One region of the Lysinibacillus sp. GbtcB16 genome, then DNA from elsewhere that is predicted to be linked to it. Evidence: riboswitches for the same ligand, from Rfam matches in the RefSeq annotation. Region 1 holds a riboswitch; the other holds the start of a gene.
The links. Region 1 has a riboswitch for preQ1 ahead of queF (preQ(1) synthase). Riboswitches for the same ligand answer to the same signal wherever they lie in the genome.

Region 2: it holds a riboswitch for preQ1, as region 1 does, so the genes downstream of both, KVT27_RS17350 (QueT transporter family protein) here and queF (preQ(1) synthase) in region 1, are expected to answer to the same signal.

Annotation. Positions count from the first base shown of each region.
Region 1 covers NZ_JAGXJV010000001.1:1,928,999-1,936,618, reverse strand. The annotation lists gene KVT27_RS09745 (class I SAM-dependent methyltransferase) at 1-296, shown strand, start outside; gene KVT27_RS09740 (hypothetical protein) at 408-689, opposite strand; gene KVT27_RS09735 (M13-type metalloendopeptidase) at 859-3,213, opposite strand; PreQ1 riboswitch class I at 3,661-3,707, shown strand; gene queF (preQ(1) synthase) at 3,832-4,332, shown strand; gene queC (7-cyano-7-deazaguanine synthase QueC) at 4,452-5,111, shown strand; gene queD (6-carboxytetrahydropterin synthase QueD) at 5,114-5,587, shown strand; gene queE (7-carboxy-7-deazaguanine synthase QueE) at 5,580-6,308, shown strand; gene KVT27_RS09710 (VUT family protein) at 6,354-6,893, shown strand; gene KVT27_RS09705 (hypothetical protein) at 7,051-7,221, shown strand.
Region 2 covers NZ_JAGXJV010000005.1:45,785-53,404, forward strand. The annotation lists gene KVT27_RS17340 (L-threonine 3-dehydrogenase) at 1-907, shown strand, start outside; gene trpB (tryptophan synthase subunit beta) at 1,089-2,252, opposite strand; T-box leader at 2,311-2,511, opposite strand; gene KVT27_RS17350 (QueT transporter family protein) at 2,578-3,063, opposite strand; PreQ1 riboswitch class I at 3,070-3,114, opposite strand; gene KVT27_RS17355 (ABC transporter substrate-binding protein) at 3,436-4,458, shown strand; gene KVT27_RS17360 (ABC transporter permease) at 4,541-5,569, shown strand; gene KVT27_RS17365 (ABC transporter ATP-binding protein) at 5,562-6,356, shown strand; gene ilvA (threonine ammonia-lyase IlvA) at 6,573-7,620, opposite strand, start outside.

The DNA of each region.
Region 1 (7,620 bases):
GCCAAAGGACCTGCTTAAATTTCAAAGGATTTAGCGGTGGAATGGAAGAAACCCAAGACGTTTTTCACAGCTTTTTTAAGGATGGAAAGTATGAGTTTAAAAAGTATCAAAATGATTTAGTATTTGATTATGAAGGTTTCTTGGGAAGGAATTTATCAGCATCGTATGCTCCCAAAAAACATGACGAAAAATATCAAGAATTCGTTTACTTACTGTCGGCGTTATTCGAAAAGTACAGTAACAATGGAAAAATGGTTCTCCAAAATATAACGCGAAGCTATTTAGGTACTATCTAAAAGTGTTGCTAAAATCAACCTAATCAAAATGATTTCCATTTTTTTGATAGTCATAAAAACCCCCAATATGCAACTTTATAAAAGTGAATATTGGGGGTAGTGCCACATGAATTACTTATTTTTTTCATTTTGAATACGACTGAAATCTACTTCCTCAGCGAACTCTTCTCTGTTTTCACGCTCTCTGTTAGCATTTTGATTTTGATTCTGTTGTTTTTTGTTGTCTTGAGTTTTATTATTCTTATGTTTATTATTACCCATGATCTTCTCACCTCCACCATTAGTGTGGGTGAAAGATGTTTTTTTATCCGCATAAAGTACAAATTGTGATGCTTCATAAGCTATGGATTGAGTAACATTTACTCGTTTGTCAAAAATAAAAAAAGTAGCCAAGGTGAAGCACCTTAAATTTAAAACAAAAAGACAGAGTTTAATCCACAAGCTCTGTAGATTAAATCTGCCTATTTGTTTTAATGACAACACTCATAGAGAAAGCAGTATTACTCTAAAAAGAGCTTCTCCAGACAGTCCTTGAACTTTTTTACAAGCTCTACTGTGCGTTTTACCAGATTGAAACTCGATCCTCTGGAGCTATATACATGCCATCTCCAGGTTTAATTCCATAGGTATCATAGAATTCCTGGAAGTTTACAATCGTGCGGTTTACTCGAACTTTATTGGCTGAATGTACATCGTTTTTGCTCAGCATTGCCGCAAATTCTTTTGTTGTTGTGGATTTCCACATTTCTGCATTACTTTCGAAATATGCTTTATAGTCTGGATTACTCATTTGTGATACAACTTGCAGTGAAGCGGCCATTCCACCTAAATCAGCGCCATTTTCGCTTAATGTAAGCTGACCGTCATTGAAAACACCAGGGATAATTTCAATGGCATTATAAAACTCAATCAGTTTCTGGTTTTTCTCTTCGAACTTTTTAAAGTCCTCTTCTGTCCACCAGTTATTGGCATTGCCATTTTCGTCGTATGCAGATCCGTTGTTATCAAATGCATGGCTGATTTCATGGCCAATAATCATGCCAATGGCACCATAATTTTCTTCAGGTTTAGCATTTATATCATAGAAAGGTGCTTGAAGAATACCAGCAGGGAACGTAATTTCATTATTAAGAGCGTTGTAAAAAGCATTTACCGTATATACGCTCGTTACCCATTGCGTTCTATCTACCGGTTTATCTAGCTTGGCTTTCGTGTTATCAATATAAGCTTTCGTTACTGTGAAGGTATTAGAGAATAGCGAACCACCTTCGTCATATGTTTTGATCGCTACTTTGTCTAATGTCGTATCCCATTTGTCCGGATAACCGATTTTAACAATCATCGTATCCAGTTTTTTAATGGCTTTAGCTTTTGTTGTTTCTGACATCCAATCAAGAGATTTGATTCTTTCCTCATACGTAGCAATTAACTGATCTACCATTTGTTCTACATCTTCTTTAGCCTTTGGGGAAAAATGTTGTTTGGCATACATTTGCTCCAAATAGCCGCTCATTGTGCTAGTTGTCTTAGCTACTGCGATTTCTTGATCTGTTTTTTCTCCTGTAACTCCGTATAATGTTGCGGCAAACTCATTAGCAGCATCTCCGAATTCATCTGACAATAGACCGCCAGTTGCCATAAGAAGTTGTACTTTAGAGTAGGCTTTAAGCACATTAAGATTAGTGTCAGTTAAGAGCTCTGCGCCTTTTTGTGCCAGCTTCACATCAAATACGATTACTTTATCAACACTGTCAACTTTCATCGACTTCAAAACTTGTTTCATATCTACGGTTTTGAACATGTCATCGAATTGTTCGATTGAATATGGATTATAGTATTTAGTAACGTCGCCTTGTTCATGAGGATCAAGGGATACGGAAGCTAAGGCTTTTTCCATTTCGTAAATTTTCTCGGCAAGTGCTATTGCAGTAGACTCTTTCTCGCCTGACACGACTAAAAGCTTAGTCATATATTGAATATAGGCCTTTTTCGCATTAGCGTCTGCACTTACAAAACTGTTCTTATCTAAACCAGTAGCTAATCCAGTGTAATACAGAGCATTTTTACTGCTATTCTTTGCATCGTTCATGATGGCAAAGCCAAATAGTGAGCTTAGACCCAATTCTTTCTCTAGGGTAAGATCTGCTTGCACAAGATCATCAAGGGTTGTAGCATCGTCAATTGCCTTTACATATTTTTGAATAGGCTCAATCCCTTGTTTATTTCTATTGCTTGTATCCAATGCCGTCGAATAGAAGTCGGCAATCTTCTGTTCTTTCGTTCCTTCTGCAAATTGTTTGCCAGAAAGCTCAGTAATTATTTTTTCTATTTTATCTGTATTCTGTTTTTGAAGCTCAGGAAAACCACCGCCCATGATTTCTCCTACTGGAATTGTCGATTTATTTAACCATTTTTTATTGATTGCTTCATAAAAATCGTCATGTAAGTGGGAGCCTTTAAGTGTCCATATTCTGGCGATCAGATTTTGGAACTCATCAATCGTAATAGGGTCATTTGCGCCTAATTTGCCGTCAGGGTTGCCCGTCAGTACGCCTGCTTTAGTCAGATTATCGATATCTTTTTTAGCCCAAGTAGGTACATCAGTGTACTTAACTCCAAATGTGCCACTGCGAAGATCATTGCCAACAGGCTCTGGTAATTCGCCGAACGCTCTGCTCAACATAACTAAAGCTTCAACTTTCTTGGCTGGCTCATTTTCTCGTAAATCCTTGTTTTTTGAGCCTTGTATAATCGCTTCTTTATTTAGTCCTGATTGATATGCATCTGCTGCTACCAATAAGGTTTTAACCAGCTCTCCTCTTGTCGCTGGTGGGGATTTTTCATCGGCATACACCGCTACACTTACTGATAGGACCATTGTAATGGCCATGAGTAAGGATAAAAACTTCTTTTTCATTTTCGTGCTCCTTCATAGTGAATTTGTATAAATAAAGGTAATTGGGTAGATTTTAGAATTTCTACCATTTTTCCATTGTAGTTGATTTTTTTTTGTTTGAAAATATGTTAGGAGCTTTTTCATTTCAAGAGAGCATTATCTAGCTAATTTTGCGCAAATAGAGCGGAGAAAGTTCACCTCCTATTGAAAATCTTACTATAAGAGCGAATGATAAGGTTCAAATAATAATGCACTGAGATATATCGATGAAATAAATTGTTAAGATTTTATTTTATACGAATAGTAATAATTCTATGCTCAGTTGAAGGTTTCATGTACTTCTAAATGGGTAGTATTACAGTGTTTGTTTACCAAAGAGGCATTATAGAGAAATTTGCATGAAAAAATCCATTTGACGTTTCGTACTATTTTTCGTATTATATGGAGGAAAAGAATGCCCGGACTTAAACGGGAGAGGTTCATAGCTGATACCCTCTATAAAAAACTATGGAAACATGACACTATGCCATGTCCATATTGGACGTGGCTTTTTTTATGTTTAGACGTATGTTTGAATAGATGAATGGGTGAAGCCTCTCTTGAAAAGTGTTGGGAAACATTTAACAAGGAGGTTTTTTTATGTCTGGTCGAAGCCATGAAGAAGGACTAAAGGATTTAACATTATTAGGTAATCAAGGAACGAAATATTCATTTGAGTATGCCCCTGAGGTATTGGAGGCAGTGGATAATCTTCATTCCAATCGGGATTATTTCGTCAAGTTTAATTGTCCTGAGTTCACTAGTTTATGCCCGCTTACCAATCAGCCTGATTTTGCAACGATGTACATTTCGTACATTCCGGACAAAAAAATTGTTGAAAGTAAATCACTAAAGTTGTACTTATTCAGCTTTAGAAATCACGGTGATTTCCATGAGGATTGCGTTAATATCATTATGAATGACTTAATTACATTACTAGACCCACGATATATCGAGGTTTGGGGGAAATTTACTCCACGTGGGGGGATTTCAATTGATCCGTGGTGTAACTATGGGAAGTCAGGAACTAAATACGAGGAAATCGCAAGTTATCGTTTAATGAACCACGATCTTAATCCGGAAAAAATTGATAATCGATAAATGAAAATTGGTAAGTCCAATTAAAAAAGAGGTTTTTAGCTACCCTCTTAAAAAAACTAAGGGGAAGGCAGCACTTTTTCTTAGAGTGCTGTTTTTTCAATCAAAGGGAGTTTTTATGGATGAAACAGGAAAAAGCAATTGTTGTATTTAGTGGAGGTCAGGACAGTACAACTTGTTTGTTCTGGGCAAAAGAACGTTTTGCAGAGATTGAGGCAGTCACTTTTGATTATGGTCAAAGACATCGTCTAGAAATTGATTGTGCGAAGCTGATAGCAGAGGAGCTCGGTATCAAACACCATATTCTTGATATGTCTCTCCTAAATCAGCTCGCTCCGAATGCATTAACACGACAAGACATTAAGGTGGAAGACGGTGAAAATGGTGAGCTTCCATCGACGTTTGTACCTGGACGGAATCTTCTTTTTCTTTCATTCGCGGGCGTTTTAGCGAGCCAGGTAGGAGCTAAACATATCGTAACTGGTGTGTGCGAAACGGATTTTAGCGGATATCCGGATTGCCGAGACGTTTTTATTAAGTCTTTGAATGTAACGTTAAATTTATCGATGGATCATTCCTTTGTAATTGATACACCGCTGATGTGGCTGAATAAAGCACAGACATGGGAGCTTGCTGATCAGTTTGGGGCACTAGAATTTGTTCGGGAGAGAACATTGACTTGCTATATCGGTGTAATAGCAGATGGTTGTGGGGGATGCCCAGCTTGTATACTGCGAAAAAAAGGGCTTGATGAGTATTTAAGCAATAGGAAGGAGTTTTAGACATGTTAGATTTTAAAATTGTCGATAAGCTCCAAAAAATTGGTGAAGATATTCAGAGCAATCAATTGAACTATCATGCTAAGCGTGTACTTGTAAGCAAAGAATTTACCTTCGATGCTGCTCATCATTTACATCAATATGAGGGGAAATGCAAAAATTTACACGGCCATACGTATCGTGTCGTATTGGGACTGAGTGGATATACAGATGAACGTGGCTTGATGATTGATTTTGGCGATATTAAAAAAATATGGAAACAAAAAATCGACATTCATTTGGATCATCGTTATTTAAACGAAACGCTTCCACCTATGAATACGACAGCAGAAAATATCGTTGTTTGGATATACGAAAAATTGGTAGAGGCCTTGCATGAAGAACAAAGAGAAAACGGTGCGTGCGTAGAGTTTATCAGGCTTTATGAAACTCCGACAAGCTATGCAGAAGCAAGACGGGAGTGGATGGAGCTTGAGTAAGGTACCTGTTATCGAGATATTTGGACCGACAATTCAAGGTGAAGGAATGGTAGTTGGCCAAAAGACCATGTTTGTAAGGACGGCGGGCTGTGATTATTCCTGTTCTTGGTGTGATTCTGCATTTACTTGGAACGGGAGCGGAAAACATCTTATCGTTCAAATGACAGCGGAAGAGATTTGGTCTGAGTTGAAGCGCCTAGGAGGTCATGGCTTTTCGTTTGTTACGATTTCAGGGGGTAATCCTGCCCTTTATCCCAATTTAGAAGCACTAATTGCCATTTTAAAAGAAAACGACATAAAGATCGGAGTGGAAACACAGGGCAGTAGGTGGCAAAACTGGATGTCTGACATTGATGAATTGACAATTTCACCAAAGCCACCTAGTTCAGGAATGACCACTGACCATTCGGTGCTCGCTGATATTTTAGACAAACTTAAAAGGCAAAATAGCAAGCACAATATTTCACTCAAAATAGTCGTTTTTAATCAACTAGATTACGATTTTGCCAAACAAATTCATCATCTATTTCCAATGATTCCTTTTTATCTGCAAGTCGGAAATGATAATCTCACAACGATTGACAATTCACGATTAATAAACGATTTATTAGAAAAATATCATGCATTGATTGATAAAGTGATGAAAGATGATGAATTAAAAGATGTCAAAGTATTGCCACAGCTACATGCCCTTGTATGGGGAAATAAAAGAGGTGTATAGTGTGCCAATACAAAATGTCCATACATGTATTGGAGGAGTAGTAGGTTGAGAATTTTATTTTATTTATTATCGATTGTCATCGCTAATGTGGTAACGGCGGCATTTGCGCCATTGCAGTTTGGGATGTTCATTGTTCCAATGGGAACACTTTTAATTGGGGCGACCTTTATTTTTCGGGACCTTGTGCAAAATAAATATGGACGAGCAAAGACGTATATATTTATTAGTGCAGCTTTAATTTTATCAGCAGTCGTGTCATTCATACTGGGGGATACACTTTTAATTGTGGTAGCATCGGCTGTCTCATTTGTTGTCGCTGAAACAGCTGATACTGAAATCTATACTCGACTGAAATTACCAATGGCTTGGCGAGTGTTATACAGTGGAATCGTTGGCGGCTTTCTAGATTCTGCAATTTTCGTTGTCCTTGGTTTAAGTCCACTTGGAGCTAATATATTACCCTGGGAAGCAGTACCAGCCGCTATTTTAGGACAAATTATTGTGAAGACAATTATACAAATGTTCGGTGCCTTAATTCTTGGTCAAGTGGGAACAATAAAAGAAAAACGTCTTATTTCGGGCTGATTTTTTGTAGTAGAGGGCTACTCGCGTCTTATCAGAAAAGTGAGTAGCCTGCATTGAGTAAGTTATATGACATTGATTTTTCCATTTTTATACCAAATCCAACTCAAGTATGCTATGATTTTCTTTATAGAAAGAAAAGATAGGGGGATTTTTGGTTTTGAATAAATATAATAGTGCAGATATTATTTTTAGTTTATTTTCTATTTTAGGACTGCTATTTTACATAATTCCGATTGTTTTTATTATTTGGTTTGCTATTAGTACGACTAAGCAACTTAAAAGACAAACAAAATTATTAGAAGAAATTAAAGAAAGTATAAAAAAATAACAAGAAACTATCAAGGGACTTGAAGTCGAAATCACTGCAAGTCCTTTAGTTATGCTTGTCAACACGTAGTAAAATGTACTGTCCTAAAAAATATAACAAAAAACAGGTACTCTTATGAGACCTGTATTTTTTAAGAATGGTAATCGCTATGAACTAGGGGATGGAATAAAGGGTTTAGTCACATTAGTGTTCATAGCGATTCCCCCCTTACAAGACATATCATTTACTTATTTTGTAAATTTTATACCATGCAACTAAGATTATTATGGCTGTACATAGACTATCGCTCTCCATTTTTGTTTAGTACAAACATGGTAACTATGCATACCGCACTTATAGGTAGTTTGTTAAAAAATTGTAGAGGTTGATATAATATTCTATGGATGAACACGCATACTA
Region 2 (7,620 bases), on a different contig from region 1:
GCTTGTAGAAAAACTTCGTAGTATTTATGGGGAGGACAACATACTTGCTACTGACATTAGAAAGCTTGACCATACTGAGGGCCCGTTTGAGATATTGGACGTTACAGATGGACAAAGAATGCACGATTTAGCAAAGGACTTTGGTGCTGATACAATGATGCATTTAGCAGCATTATTATCAGCTACAGCTGAAAGAAATCCTTTGTTGGCTTGGAATTTAAATATGGGTGGATTAATGAATGCTTTGGAAGTTTCACGTGAGTTAAATATGCAATTCTTCACACCAAGTTCGATAGGGGCTTTTGGGCCATCTACACCGAAGGAAGATACACCTCAGGATACATTGCAACGCCCGACAACTATGTATGGTGTTAATAAGGTGGCGGGGGAATTATTATGTGATTATTACTTTAGCCGTTTTGGAGTAGACACACGTGGGGTCCGTTTCCCAGGGTTAATTTCTTATATAACGCCCCCAGGTGGTGGAACGACTGATTATGCGGTAGAAATTTTCTACGAAGCGATTGAACAAGGCAAGTATACATCTTATATTCAAGAAGGTACGTATATGGATATGATGTACATGCCAGATGCTTTACAGGCAATTGTTGATTTAATGGAAGCGGATGGTAGTAAGCTTGTTCACCGTAATGCTTTTAATATAACAGCAATGAGTTTTGAACCATCGCAAATTGCAGCTGAAATTAAGAAACATTTACCAAACTTTACCATGAACTATCAGGTTGACCCAGTTCGTCAGGCAATAGCAGATAGCTGGCCAAATTCAATAAATATTGAAGCGGCACAAAAAGAGTGGGGCTTTAAGGCAGAGTACGATTTGTCAAAAATGACGGTAGATATGTTAGAAAAGCTAAAAATTAAACTGCATAAAAAGGCAATTTCATAATAGCGACTGAACGGATGAAGGAATAGACTTCATCCGTTTTTTTTATGAAATAAATGGGGGATATATATTCTTATTGGAATAGGCTCGTTTATACTTGTATTCTAAGATCAGCAAACATTACTTCATTAGTGTAAGTTTAAGAGCGATTTCCAATTTAAGAAATCGCTCTTTCATGTGTGAATTATTTATTTAACATATGAAAAACTTGCTCAACGTCCTTATCGCCACGACCTGAGATATTTATTATAATAATTTCATCAGCTGTAAGAGTGGGCGCCAGTTTTAGTGCATGGGCAACTGCATGAGAACTTTCAAGCGCAGGAATAATACCTTCTACCTTCGAGAGCACCTGAAATGCCTCTAATACTTCTTCATTTGTTACAGTAACATACTCTGCACGACCAATTGTTTTTAAGTGACTGTGTTCAGGTCCTGCACCTGGGTAATCTAAACCTGCGGCAATTGAGTATGTTGGTAGAGGATTTCCCTCTGCATCCTGAAGCACTAAACATTTGAAGCCATGTAGCTCTCCAGGAGTTCCCTCGTTAAGTGTAGCAGCTTGATCTGGCTCTATTCCGATAAGACGAACATTTTCATCAGCAATAAACTCTGCGAATGCCCCTATAGCATTACTTCCACCACCGACACAAGCTAAGACAGCTGTTGGTAGTTTTCCTTCTTTCTCCAAAACTTGTTCACGGCTTTCGCGGCTAATAACAGATTGGAAATGTTTAACCATTGAGGGGAATGGGTGTGGCCCAACAGCAGAGCCCAATAAATAAAATGTCGTTTCATAGTTTTCCACCAAATCCGCAAATGCTTCATCAACGGCATCCTTTAAACGTCCTTGCCCCTTATCAACAGCTACAACCTTCGCTCCAAGAAGCTCCATACGAAATACATTCAATGCCTGACGTTTAGTATCCTCTAACCCCATATAAATAGTACAATCCATTCCGAACATGGCACATGCAGTAGCGGTTGCCACACCGTGTTGACCTGCACCAGTTTCAGCAATAACGCGATTTGCGCCCATACGTTTTGCCAATAAAATTTGGCCCAATACATTATTGATTTTATGTGAGCCTGTATGGTTAAGATCCTCACGTTTTAAATAAATCTTTGCACCAGCCAATTGCTTCGTTAAATTTTCTGCAAAATAAAGAGGGGATTTGCGACCGACATACTCATGGAAATAATAATTCAATTCTGTATTAAAGTCTTCATCCTCTTTGAATTTTTGGAAATTTTCATCCAAAATAGTTAATACATGCTGAAGCTCCTCTGGAACGAAGCTACCACCAAATTCTCCAAAATATCCTTTGTTCTCTACTACTATACTCATCTTTCCTCGACTCCTCTACGCTCATTTTTTCATAAAAAAAGGCACTCCATTCCTTCGTGAAAAGGACGAGTAACCGTGGTGCCACCTTTATTCGCAATATATGCGCGCTTTCTAACTCCGATAACGGGGAGTAAATCGGCCTTACATTGGATAAGGCTGCTCTGAAGTCCATTCACAAGCACGTACTACTGGTTTACACCGACCACCAGCTCTCTTTAGAGTAACTATGCTTGCTACTATTCTTCTTCTCCGCATTTATTAGAAAGAATTGTAGAATGTTTTCAGAATATTGTCAAGAAAAAAAGACGAGTCTCGTAAGACTCGTCTATTCAATCATCTCTTTAAAGTGAAGGCGTTTATTTAGTATATACATAATAGGTGCACCAACCGCTAAGACAACGAATTCACCTGCCGCCACCGTGAGCCAAGTCCAAAAGAATGGTAGCTCTAAGGCTAAATTCAATTCAAAGGCGATTATAAACATAGTGCATGTAAATAAAAATGTATTGATGATTAAACGTGCCCAAATATTTTTAACAAATTTACAGATCAAAATGAACAAACCCAATGTAATCATAGAATGTCCAACACCAAATACTAAGTCGTAGATACCGAGTGGTGAAAAGATATTAGAAATAAATACCCCTATTATGATACCAACGGCAAAGCGTGGATTAAAGGCCACTAAATGGTTGAAAATTTCAGATACACGGAACTGCACCTCTGTAAAACCAAATGGTGCAACAAGCATCGTCACAGCAATATAAAGAGCTGCAATAATACCACTTGCTGCTAAAAATTTTATCTTCATATTCATTTCTCCTTAGTTTTTTTTCGTGGGATGGTTACGAACCACGGTGCTTTCACACAAGTCAATATTTTATTATACATATCTAGCAGAAGTCAAATGTCAGACTTTTTGTCAATATGACTAAATTCGCAAAATTGTCATAAATATTTTTTACTATTTTTAAAAAAGGAATCCAATAACGTAAATAGCGTAGTTTAGCGGTTTAAAGCGCCAAATTAAATGAAATGTTAAATTTTTTTGCGAAATACAAAAGTCAGAACATTCATAATGTTGTTGACGAAGCTCAATAATCACGATAATATAGCGATACATTCACACTTTGTTTGGATAAAGTGTGATAGATATTCGAGAACTTAATCGGGGGGATTAATGGTGAAGAGCAATGTCAAAAAGCTTTCATTCCTACTCTTTGGATTAGTATTACTACTTGCTGCTTGTGGTAGTGGTGGAACTAGTTCAACAGAATCAAAGGGGAACGAAACGAATAACGCCAGTGACAGCGGAAACGCAGATGATAAAACATATAAAATCGGAATTACGCAAATTGTAGAGCATCCGTCGTTAAATGCAGCGACGGAAGGCTTTAAAAAGGCGATTGAAGATGCAGGTTTAAAAGTTGAGTATGATCCACAAATCGCACAAGGTGATAATAGTCTTAACACAACGATTGCTAACAACCTAGTAAGTGCGAACGTAGATTTAATATTTGCTAACTCTACACCTTCTGCACAGGCCGCGGCAACAGCAACAAGTGATATTCCAATTATCTTTACATCTGTAACAGATGCTGTAGGTGCTCAGCTCATAGAATCAATGGAGAAGCCAGGGAAAAATGTTACAGGTACTATCGATTTACATCCTGAAACGATTTCTAAAACAGTAGCATTTTTAAAAGAGCTAGGTGCTAAAAACGTTGGTATGGTCTACAACGCTGGTGAGCAAAACTCCGTAGCACAGGTGAAAGAAGTAAAAAAAGTAATGGCTGAGCAAGGTCTTGAGGTTAAAGAGGCATCAGCTGCAACTTCTGCAGAGGTAAAACAAGCAACTGAATCTTTAATCGGTAAAGTCGATGCATTCTATATTATTACGGACAATACAGTAGTCTCTGCTTTAGAGTCTGTCATTGATGTAGCAAATGCCAATAAATTGCCTTTAATAGTAGGAGAGCTTGACTCTGTGGCGCGAGGCGGTTTGGCTGCATATGGTTTTGAATATTCCGATATTGGGTATGAGGCTGGGCAAATGGCAGTGAAAATTTTAAAAGGTGAAGCAACACCTGCTGAAACGCCAGCGCAATATCCACAAAATCTAAAGCTATTAATTAATAAAAAAGTAGCAGATGATTTAGGAATTGAAATTAAAGATTCTTGGGGTGCAGAACTTCTAGAAAAATAACTCGAAGCGGGGGAACCATCCCCGCTTTATCTTCATTTACCAGCAGTAGCATAATAAATTAGATTTAGGAGATGATTCAACGATGTTTTTAGCATTATTTGGCGCAGTGGAGCAAGGAATCATCTATGCAATTATGGCACTTGGTGTATATTTAACATTTCGAGTGTTAGATTTTCCGGATTTAACGGTTGATGGAAGCTTTGTAACAGGGGCGGCAACAGCAGCAACAATGGTTTTGCTTGGCTACCACCCAATCTTAGCGACTTTAGTGGCAATTGTTGCTGGATTTATTGCTGGATGTATGACAGGAATCCTTCACACAAAAGGGAAGATAAACCCACTATTATCAGGGATTTTAATGATGATTGCCTTATATTCGATTAACCTACGGATCATGGGGTTAACTGCAGAAAATACGATAGGTCGTCCAAATATTCCATTACTAAACTCTGAAACGATATTTTCAAAGTTTCAAGCGTTTTGGAGTAATTTAGGGATAGATGATGCTCTCAACAGCCTATTAAAGGGTATGGGGATTCAGCAAGTACCAGGTACTTGGAGTGTACTAATTGTCATTGTAATTATTACAATTTTAATTAAATTAGTGGCAGATTGGTTCTTAAAAACAGAGGTTGGGCTGGCTATTCGTGCTACTGGTGATAATAAACGAATGATTCGCAGCTTCTCAGCCAATACAGATACACTCATTATTTTAGGGCTAGGACTTTCCAACGCACTTGTCGCATTTTCTGGAGCTTTAATCGCACAATATTCGAAGTTCGCTGATGTAAGTATGGGAATTGGTATGATTGTAATCGGACTTGCATCTGTCATTATCGGGGAAGCTATTTTTGGTACAAAGACCATTATTCGTACCACTTTTGCAGTCATCGCTGGAGCTATTATTTATCGTATTATTTTAGCGTTAGCTTTACGTGTAGACTTCCTGGATTCAGGAGATATGAAATTAATTACAGCTATCATCGTCATTTTGGCGTTGATCTTACCTCAATTTATTAACAAGCGTAAGGAACGTAAGCGTAAGGCTAAACGGGCTGCAGAACTTACGCAAATTAAACCAGTAGAGCAAGGAGGAAAAGGCCTTGCTTAAATTACACGGTATAAATAAGGTGTTCAATGAAGGGACACCGGATGAAAAGATCGCTCTAGCAGAAATTAACCTACATTTAAAGCCTGGTGATTTTGTTACTATTATTGGGAGTAATGGGGCAGGTAAATCAACGATGATGAATATGATTTCTGGCGCCTTAACACCAGATTTCGGCACAGTTTCGATTGATGGCAACAATGTTACTCATTTGCCTGAGTATAAACGCTCGCAATTTATAGGTCGTGTTTTCCAGGATCCAATGGCGGGAACAGCACCTGCTATGACGATTGAGGAAAATTTGGCACTAGCCTATTCCCGTAATAAGAGTAGAGGATTGCGAAGAGGTGTAGACAAAAAACGTCGTGAGTTTTTTATTGAATCGTTAGAGATGCTTGGATTAAATTTAGAAAACCGCCTTTCTGCAAAGGTTGGCTTACTTTCCGGAGGGGAACGTCAAGCTTTGTCTCTGTTAATGGCCACTTTTACAAAACCATCTATATTATTGTTAGATGAGCATACGGCCGCGCTTGATCCATCACGTGCTGAATTGATCACCCGTATTACAAAGTATTTAGTAGAAAAAGATCAGTTAACGACATTGATGGTTACACATAATATGCAACAAGCTTTAGATTTAGGAAATCGCCTAATTATGATGGATAAAGGTCAAATTATTTTAGAAGTTGGGGAAGATCGTAAACATGAATTAACGATACCTGATTTAATGGCTGAGTTTGAACGCATTCGTGGAGAAAAAATGAATTCGGACCGTGCTTTATTAGGATAAAGGTATATCGTTCATACATTCGTATGAGTATCAGACTGTAGGCAAACTCAATGACATTTGGGTTTGCCTATAGTTTTTCATTTACAATGATGTGAGGGTGGTGCTCTCCCTCGCTCCGTTCATCTATATTAATGGTTGAGAAAGAAGCTGTTGAGGTGACTCTCAAATATTTAAACATAGAAAAAGCCTCACCTGATAAAAGTGAGACTCTTTCATTTAGACGAGTAGGCCAAATAGCTGAAGATCATTGTTAACTTCTTTATAGTTGAAGCCAAACTCGTTCATTCTCGCTAGTAATCCCTCGTAATCTGATCGATCGCCTAGCTCGATGCCGACTAGAGCAGGACCGCTTTCCTTATTGTTTTTCTTAGTATATTCAAAGGTTGTAATATCATCATTAGGTCCAAGCACGCTAGTAAGGAATTGACGAAGAGCGCCTGCCCGTTGAGGGAAGCTGACGATGAAGTAGTAAAGTAAGCCTTCATGAATAAGAGACTTTTCTTTAATTTCCTGCATACGTCCAATATCGTTATTCCCACCACTAATGATAACGACAACAGACTTTCCTTTGATTTCTTCTTTATAAAAATCAAGAGCTGCGACTGACAATGCACCAGCAGGCTCAGCAATAATCGCATGTTTATTGTACAAATCTAAAATGGTTGTACATACTTTTCCCTCAGGTACAAGAATAATGTCGTCTAAATAACGGCAACAAACATCATAAGTATGATGACCGACACACTTTACGGCAGCTCCATCGACGAATTTGTCAATCCAATCAAGAGCAACTGTACCACCTTCAGCGAAAGCAGCCTTCATACTGCCAGCACCGGCAGGCTCTACACCTATAATTTTGCTAGATGGGGAAAGGTTTTTAATATAGGCAGAAACACCAGACATTAAGCCACCACCACCGATACTGCCAAATACGTAGTCGATTGGCTCTTCCATATCATTCATGATTTCTACCGCCACAGTTCCTTGCCCAGCAATAACATCGAAATCATCAAATGGGTGAATGAAGATTTTACCTTGTTCTTCACAGAAACTTAGTGCACTTTCAGCAGAGTCATCGAACGTGTCACCCGCTAAAATAATCTCCACATACTCACGACCAAACATACGCACTTGGTCTATTTTTTGCTTGGGTGTAGTTTGAGGCATAAAAATGCTAGCTTGGATTTTTAATTGGGCACAGGCATAAGCTACACCTTGTGCGTGGTTGCCTGCGCTGGCACAAACGACGCCAACATTGCGCGCT